DNA from 2 places in the Streptomyces gobitricini genome. Region 1 is predicted to be linked to the other one. Evidence: riboswitches for the same ligand, from Rfam matches in the RefSeq annotation. Region 1 holds a riboswitch; the other holds the start of a gene.
What was found. A riboswitch is a leader RNA that binds a small molecule or an ion and turns the genes downstream of it on or off. The one in region 1 is predicted to bind cyclic di-AMP.
Positions count from the first base shown of each region.

Region 2: another riboswitch for cyclic di-AMP. It lies ahead of ABD347_RS13725 (transglycosylase SLT domain-containing protein); the one in region 1 lies ahead of ABD347_RS23145 (C40 family peptidase).

Region 1 is NZ_BAAASR010000026.1:103,038-107,029, forward strand. It holds gene ABD347_RS23130 (helix-turn-helix domain-containing protein) at 1-553, opposite strand, end outside; gene ABD347_RS23135 (ATP-binding protein) at 783-1,214, shown strand; gene ABD347_RS23140 (DUF6328 family protein) at 1,241-1,777, opposite strand; gene ABD347_RS23145 (C40 family peptidase) at 1,820-2,296, opposite strand; cyclic di-AMP (ydaO/yuaA leader) riboswitch at 2,301-2,473, opposite strand; gene ABD347_RS23150 (urease subunit gamma) at 3,220-3,522, shown strand; gene ABD347_RS23155 (urease subunit beta) at 3,538-3,849, shown strand; gene ABD347_RS23160 (urease subunit alpha) at 3,842-3,992, shown strand, end outside.
Region 2 is NZ_BAAASR010000015.1:267,108-271,099, reverse strand. It holds gene ABD347_RS13735 (hypothetical protein) at 95-391, opposite strand; partial or broken gene ABD347_RS13730 (IS5 family transposase) at 455-1,024, shown strand; gene ABD347_RS13725 (transglycosylase SLT domain-containing protein) at 1,008-1,793, opposite strand; cyclic di-AMP (ydaO/yuaA leader) riboswitch at 1,798-1,962, opposite strand; gene ABD347_RS13720 (SpoIIE family protein phosphatase) at 2,698-3,992, opposite strand, start outside.

The DNA of each region.
Region 1 (3,992 bases):
GCCGCCGCAGCACCGCCTCGTCGAGCACCGCCTCCAGCCGCAGCGGAGGATCGGCGCGCAGCACCTCCTGCCGCGCGATCCGCACCCGCACCAACGAATCGACCGTCGCCGCCGGCACCCCGCCCAGCGCCGCCCGCGTCACCGCACGCGCGTACTCCGCCGTCTGCAAAAGGCCCGGCACCACCGACGTCTCCAGGGTGCGGGCCGTGCACGCCTGCGCCTCCAGGCTGATGAAGTCCTGGTACGGAGGCGGCAGCACCCCCCGGTACGCATGCCACCACCCCGCTCCGCCGCCGTCCGCCACCGCTCCCGCCAGCGCCTCCGGCACGGCCCGTAGCCGGGGGTCGCGGACGCCGTAGGCGTCGAGCAGCCGCGCCACGTCCGCGCCCGTCACCCCGCTCGTACCCGTCTCGATCCGGCTCATCTTCGACTGGTGCCAGCCCGCCAGCCGCGCCGCCTCACGGCTGGTGAGGCCCGCCGCGAGGCGCAGCGCGCGCAACTCCTCGCCGAGCTTGCGCCGACGCACCGCCGGACCGTGCCGAGTGCCTCGCATGACCGCCTCCTGCCGCCGTCGGACCAACCCACCAGTTTGCCGCCCAAATCCGTTCTCGCGTAGCAGAGTTCACCGCTTCGAGCGACAGATATATGCAGATCTTGGTGGATCGCCCTCATCGGGGACGACATAAGTGGCACTCTGGCGCGAAGCGCATTCCGAGGCCGTCCTCACAAAACATCCGGTACGTGTCGGAGTCCGGCCCCGGTGGGAAAGGGACGGCGTCGCCATGGCAGACCATCAGGAAGCATCCGTCACTCTGCCGAGCGACCCCGTCTCGGTATCCGCCGCCAGAAGATACGTGGCGGACGTCCTCACGGAATGGGGCCTCCCCGACGACGCGGAAACGGCCGACACGGTCCGGCTGATCGTCTCGGAGCTCGCCACCAACGCCGTCCAGCACACCTTCGGCCTGTCACCGACCTTCACCGTGGACGTACGGCTGGAGCGCGACGAGCGGCTGCGCATCGGTGTCACCGACAGTCATCCGCGCTGGCCGCGGCGGCTGCCCGCGGCCGTGCAGCAGGACAACGGCCGCGGCATGGTCATCATCCGCTGGCTCGCGGCGGAGTGCGGCGGCCGTCTCTCGGTCACCCCCACCCCGGAGGGGGGAAAGACCGTCTGGATCGCCCTCCCCTGGACGGTCCCGGTCCAGACCTGACCGCCCCGCCCTGGCCGTGGCCGGCGTCACCGGCGGGGGCCGCGGCGCCCCGGGCGTGTCCCCGCCGGCTGCTCCGGGGACCGGGCGCCGAGCCGGCGCCGCACGAGGTAGGGGAGGACCCCCCACAGGCCGGCGCAGACGAGCAGGGTGAAAGTGCCCGCCGCGAGGCCCTCCGGGCGGCCGTGCACCACGTCGACGACCAGCGACACGGACGAGGTGAGGGCCAGGGCCAGGACGCCGAGCCCGATCCTCGCCAGCCGGGACGACACGGAGACGATGCGGGCCTTGGCGCCCTGCTGGAAGAGCGCGCGGTGCAGGGCGGCGGGGGCGGTCAGCAGGACGGCCGCCACCATCGAGAGCAGCAGCGTCACGACGTACAGGCCCCGCTGGTAGGAGTCGAGCGACTCGAAGCGGGACGTGAACGCCAGCGTCAGCAGGAAGGCGAACAAGATCTGGACGCCGGTCTGTGTGACGCGCAGTTCCTGGAGCAGCTCGCCGAAGTTGCGGTCGGCACGCTCCAGGGGCGTCTCGTTGCGCGCGGTGCGGGGGCTCTCGCCGGACACTCACCCCGAGTACCCCCCGCACCACCGCTCATGCCCGGAGGCTCAGCGGACGCGCCCGTACCAGACCGACTTCGACCAGATCTTGTCCAGCTTCACCACCGAACCCGACTTCGGTGAGTGCCAGATCTTGTTGTTACCCGCGTAGATTCCGACGTGGTAGACGTTGCTCCCCCGGTGGAAGAACACGAGGTCGCCTTTCTGCCGGCCGGAGGCGGAGATGTGGCGCGTCTTGTTGTACTGCTGCTGGGCCGTGCGCGGCAGCGTCTTCCCGGCCTTCTTGTACGAGTACAGGGTGAGGCCGGAGCAGTCGAAGCGGGAGGGACCCGCCGCTCCGTACTTGTACGGTGCACCCTTCTTGGACGCGGCGATGTTCAGTGCCTTGGTGCCGTGTGCCGGCGCGGCCTGTGCCTCGGACACGGCGCCGGGCGCCAGCATCTGGCCGCCGACGGCGGCGAGGGCGAGTGCTGAGACGGCACCGGCCCGGGAGAGCAGAGACGGGACATGAATCTGCGCGGTCATGGCGCAACCCTTCGTCAGCCGCCTGTGAAGGATGACCTGTCGGGTTCGGGCTGGCGAAGTTGCCCGGCCGCTCGCGCGGCTTCACCCCAAGGGCGACCGATGGGACGTACATCGTTCGGTCACCCGCACTGCTCGGGTCCTCCACTCCTGCCGATCCACTCCTGTCGACCAGTCATCCGGACGGCGGCAGGACTCGGCGTCCGCCCGGACCGCCCCGCCGCGGCGGCGGGGGCTTGTCGTCGTCAGGGATCTTGACCCATGCCGGGGTGAAATTCCGAGTCGAAACGGCCTTTTGTGAGGCTCCTCACGACTGATCCATTCGGGTGGACAGAGTCTGTTTGGTCCCCCGCCGCGTGACGCCGACGATCCCCGTACCAGCGGCGGAACCTGACATTCCGCCAGATGTGTACAGTCGGTGCGCAACTCGCGTCGTACGAAATTCGTCCGGTTGCGTACGCTGAACGAGGCATCGCTCGTCGTACTCCTGAGCCCATCCGGGGGAGGGCCCGGTCGGTCCCGCACCTCGGTTCTGAGGCGCCGTCACGCGTCCCGCGCGCCGTTCACCGCAACGGCCCGGAACGCCCGCGCGAGCGCGTGGGCGTGCGCACCGCTCCCGCCGCGCTCGTCCGTCGAGGCCAGGGCGTCGCGGAGCGCCGTCGCGCGCCCCGCGAGGGCCCGCACCCGGTGCGGGGCGCCGTGGGCGGGGTCCCGTGGGCTCGGGGGCCCGGGGCGGGGCCGCGGAGCCCGCGTTCCCGGATGTCCATGGGCGGGCAAAGGCGCAGTTAACCTCCCGGAAAAACTCTGTCCCGAGATGGAAATATCTCTGGGTGACACTCGTTCCCGCAGGTCAACAGAGTGTTGAAGCCGGATAGGGTCCCCGCTGCGCCCGGGACCACATCGGGCGGGAGACCGTGAGGTGAAACGTGCAACTGACCCCCCACGAGCAGGAACGACTGCTCGTCCATGTCGCCGCCGACGTGGCGGAGAAGCGCAGGGCACGCGGCGTGAGGCTCAACCACCCCGAGGCCGTCGCCCTCATCACCTCCCACATCCTGGAGGGGGCCCGCGACGGCCGTACCGTCGCCGAGCTCATGGCGTCCGGCCGCAAGGTGCTCAGTCGCGACGACGTCATGGACGGCATCCCCGAGATGATCCACGACGTCCAGGTCGAGGCCACCTTCCCCGACGGCACCAAGCTCGTCACCGTCCACGACCCGATCCTCTGACGGGGGACGCCGCCGATGATCCCCGGAGAGATCCTGTACGCGGACGAGCCCGTCCCCTTCAACGAAGGGCGCCCCGTCACCCTCCTCACCGTCCTCAACGCCGCCGACCGGCCCGTCCAGGTCGGCTCGCACTACCACTTCGCGGAGGCCAACCCCGGCCTCGACTTCGACCGTCCGGCCGCGCGCGGCCTGCGGCTCAACATCGCCGCCGGTACCGCCGTACGCTTCGAGCCCGGCATCCCCGTCGACATCGAACTCGTACCGCTCGCCGGGCTGCGCGTCGTCCCCGGCCTGCGCGGAGAGACCGGAGGCCCTCTCGATGGCTGAACTGCCCCGACCCGTGTACGCCGACCTCTTCGGCCCCACCACCGGCGACCGCATCCGGCTCGCCGACACCGACCTGCTCGTCGAGATCGAGGAGGACCGCTCCGGCGGACCCGGACGCTCGGGCGACGAGGCGGTGTTCGGTG
Region 2 (3,992 bases), on a different contig from region 1:
GGCGCCGGGCGAGGATGGGCAGGCCGGTGCGGGACCTGCGCCAGGTGGTGAACGGGATCTTGTAGAAGCTGTCCACCGGGGCTGCCTGGCGTACCTAGTCGGTGATGACGTTGAACGCCGAGAAGATCTTCGGCCGGTCCTCCGGCACGCCCGCTTCTCTGAGGGCGGGCAGGAGGTGTTCGGAGAACCGTTGGAGGGCTTCCTCCGATTCCCAGACGTCGACGACGATCCATCCGTCGGGGGTGGGGCCGGCGGCGTGCGAAATCAGGCCCGGAACCGGATAGTCGGCCCGTGAGCCGAGGCCGCCCTTGCCGCCGCTCACCCGGTCGGTCACCTGCTCGTACTGGGCCTGGGTAACACCCGGCATCTCCTGCACCATGATGATCGGCATCAGGTACGCACCTCCTCGTTCGCCCCCTTCCAGTCCACTCCCTCCGCCAGAGGACCGCCACCGGTGCGCTCTGGCGTCCACGCACGATGCCGTCGTCCAGCGCCCAGGGAAGGGGCCTGGGAAGGCGAGGTCCTCGGCCGGTCCCACGCGGCGGGCTGACCAGCAAGATCCACCTGGCCTGCGACGGGCGGGGCCGGCCGCTCGCCTCCACCCTGACCGGCGGGAACGTCAACGACCGCACCCGGTTCGAGCCCGTCATGGACCGGATCAGCGTCAGGCGGCCGGGCCCGGGACGTCCCCGGACCCGGCCCGGCCGTGTGGTCGCGGACAAGGGTTGCTCCGCCCGCGAAATCCGGGCCCACCCGCGACGACGCGGGATCGCCTGCACGATTCGGCGAGCGGATCGACCGGATCAACGGCCGCATCCGCCGAGGCGAGAGGCTCTGCCGGCACGACCGGTCCGCCTACCGGCGGCGGAACGTGATCGAGCGCTGCCTCAGCCGGCTCGAGCAGAACCGGGCCCTGGCCACCCGCTACGACGAACGCGCCGCCCAGTACCAGGCCATGGTCACCCTCGCCTGCCTTCGACTCGGCTCCACGACTTCCCCGACACGACCTAGTACGGACCGTTGACGTTGTCGATGGAGCCGTACCTGTCGGCGGCGTAGTTGCAGGCGGCGGTGATGTTGGCGACCGGGTCGTACGGGTCTGTCGACGTGCCCGGCACGTGGTAGGCCTCGAAGGTCGGAGCGATCACCTGGAGGAGGCCCTTGGAGGGCGTTCCGTTGATGGCGTTGATGTCCCAGTTGTTGATCGCCAGCGGGTTGCCCGAGGACTCGCGCATGATGTTGCGGTGGATCCCCTCGTAGCTGCCGGGGATGCCGTGCCGGGCCATGACGTCCAGCGCCTCCCGGATCCAGCCGTCGAGGTTGTCCGGGTACGTCGCGGCCTTGGCGGCGACCGGCGCCGCCTTGCGCTCGGCGGAACGGTCGGCCCGCTCGGGCGTGGCGGAGGAGCGCGCGGCCGGGGCCTTCGCGCCGATCGTCAGCTCGAGGCCGGGACGGATCAGGGACGGGTCGGCGCCGACGGCCTTCCGGTTGTCCTCGTAGAGCTTCTGCCAGCCACCGCTCACCCCGTGCTCCCTCGCGATCTTGGAGAGGGAGTCGCCCGCGACGACGGAGTACGTGACCGGACCGGCCTTCGCCGTGACGGTGGCGCTCGGTGCGGCGGCGACCGCGGCGGTGACGGCGTGCGTGGCGGTGGGCGCCGCGCTCGGGGCCGCCTGCGCGGTGGTGGCGCCGATCATGGGGAGCGCGAGTGCCGCGCCGCCCGTGCCCGCGGCGACGAAACGGCGGGCGAGCGGATTGTTCTTGGGACGGCGGTGCTTACCCTTTGCGGGCATGGCGAATTCCTCTCCGTCGCCTACGAGGTGAGCTGTCGGGTTCGGACTGGAGATGTCCGGCCGCGGTATCCGCGACTTCACCCCGAGCCGTTCCGGAAGTGCTCCGGACCGGCGACTTACCTGGGTCCCCCGCTCCTGCCGTACGTACGTGAGTGGGTGGGTGGGTGGGGTCTCCGGACGGCGGCAGGATTCGGCGGTCCATCCGGATTGAGGGGACCGTAAGCGAGGGGGGCCGGACGGAACAAGGCTCGAATCGACCGCCGCGAACCTTTCCCACGCGCGTGTCGAACCGTCAACTTCGCTGTGTGCGAGCGGAAAAAAGGCCTGTGGAACGGTCCGGGGCCGGAACCGTCCGGTGATTCTTATCACGCCCGCCCATCCGGGGTCACAAGTCCCCTATGTGCGGCCCAATATGGGCGGTCACCGCGATACCGCCAAAGGGTGAATAAACGTCCAAATTGGACTAAAGGTGTGTCGTGGTGTGGTGGGTGGTCGTCGTGCCCGGGTGCGGCCGGCGCGCACGACCGGCCAGGTGCCGGCGCCGAAGCCCGCGCGCGGCCCCGCTCCGCTCCGGTTCGGCTCCCGCTGGCGGGGCCTGGCGCGGACGTGGCCCCGTTCGCGCTGGCGGCCGAAGAGGGAAAGGGGCCTCGGCCGGGCCGTCCCCGGTGCTGCCGAACCGGTGCGGCAGCCGGGTGCCGCACTCGGCCGCCCCGCCCGGCCGGCGCGTGCAGCCATGCGTAGCCCTCGTGTGTACGGGGCCGGGCGGTCCGCAGCGGCGGTTCCGGGGCCGGGCGGCGCCGGCCTGCCGGTGGCCGGCGAGAGGGCCCGCGGCACCAGGCGCCGGCCCCTTGGCGGTGACGGCTGGTCGCGGCGGATCACGGTGGGGCGGGGCGGCCGCGGACGGTCACCAGGAGACGTCGTCGAGCATCAGCTCCACCGGCTGCCGTGGCCCGGCGGCCGGTGACTGCTCCGTCCACATCACCTTCCCGGTGGGGGTGTACCGGGTGCCCCACCGCTCGGCGAACTGGGACACCAGGAACAGCCCGCGGCCGCCCTCGTCGGTGGTGGCCGCGCGCCGCAGGTGCGGGGAGGTGCTGCTGCCGTCGGACACCTCGCAGATCAGGCAGCGCTCGTAGAGCATCCGCACATGGATCGGCTCGGATCCGTAACGGATGGCGTTCGTGATCAGCTCACTGAGCATCAGCTCGGTGCTGAACCCGATGTCCTCGAGTCCCCACTGCTCCAGCTGGCGCCCGCACGCGGCCCGCACCCGGGCGACGGCCGAGGGGTCGGGGGGCACGTCCCAGTCCGCGACGCGGGCCCGGTCCAGCAGGTTCGTCCGCGCCACCAGCAAGGCGATGTCGTCGCGTCGGTGCGGCGGCAGCATGGCGCTGAACACGGCCCGGCAGGTCTCCTCGGGTGTGCGGTCCGGGTGGCCCGACAGCGTCTCGCGCAGTACGCGGAGCCCCGTGTCCAGGTCGCGCTCACGGTGCTCGATCAGCCCGTCGGTGTAGAGCACGAGCCGGGTGCCCTCCGCCAGCTGCAGCTCGGCCGTCTCGAACGGCAGGTTGCCCAGCCCGAGAGGGGGGAAGACCGGCACCTCGGGGCAGTCCACCGTGCCGTCCGGAAGGACCAGGACCGGTGCGAAGTGCCCTGCGGTCGCCACGCTGCACCGGCCGGTCGCCGGATCGTAGATCGCGTACAGGCAGGTCGCGCCGGTGATGCCCTCGCCGTCGCCGGCCTCCTCCTGGTCGATGCGGGACACCAGCTCGTCCAGGTGGCCCAGCAGCTCGTCCGGCGGCAGGTCCAGCGCGGAGAAGTTGTGCACCGCCGTCCGCAGCCGCCCCATCGTCGCGGCGGCGTGCAGACCGTGCCCCACCACGTCGCCCACCACCAGCGCGACCCGCGCCCCGGGCAGCGGGATGACGTCGAACCAGTCACCGCCCACCCCCGCCTGCGCCGGCAGGTAGCGGTACGCGATGTCCAGAGCGCTCTGCTCCGGCAGCACCCGCGGCAACAGGCTCCGCTGGAGCGTGACGGCCATGGCGTGCTCCCGGGTGAAGCGGCGCGCGTTGTCGATGGCGACCGCCGCCCGGGCGGCCACCTCCTCGGCGAAGGCGAGGTCCTCCTCCTCGAACCGCTCCGCCCGCTCCGAGCGCCAGAAGTTGGCCATGCCCAGCACCACCCCACGCGCCTGCA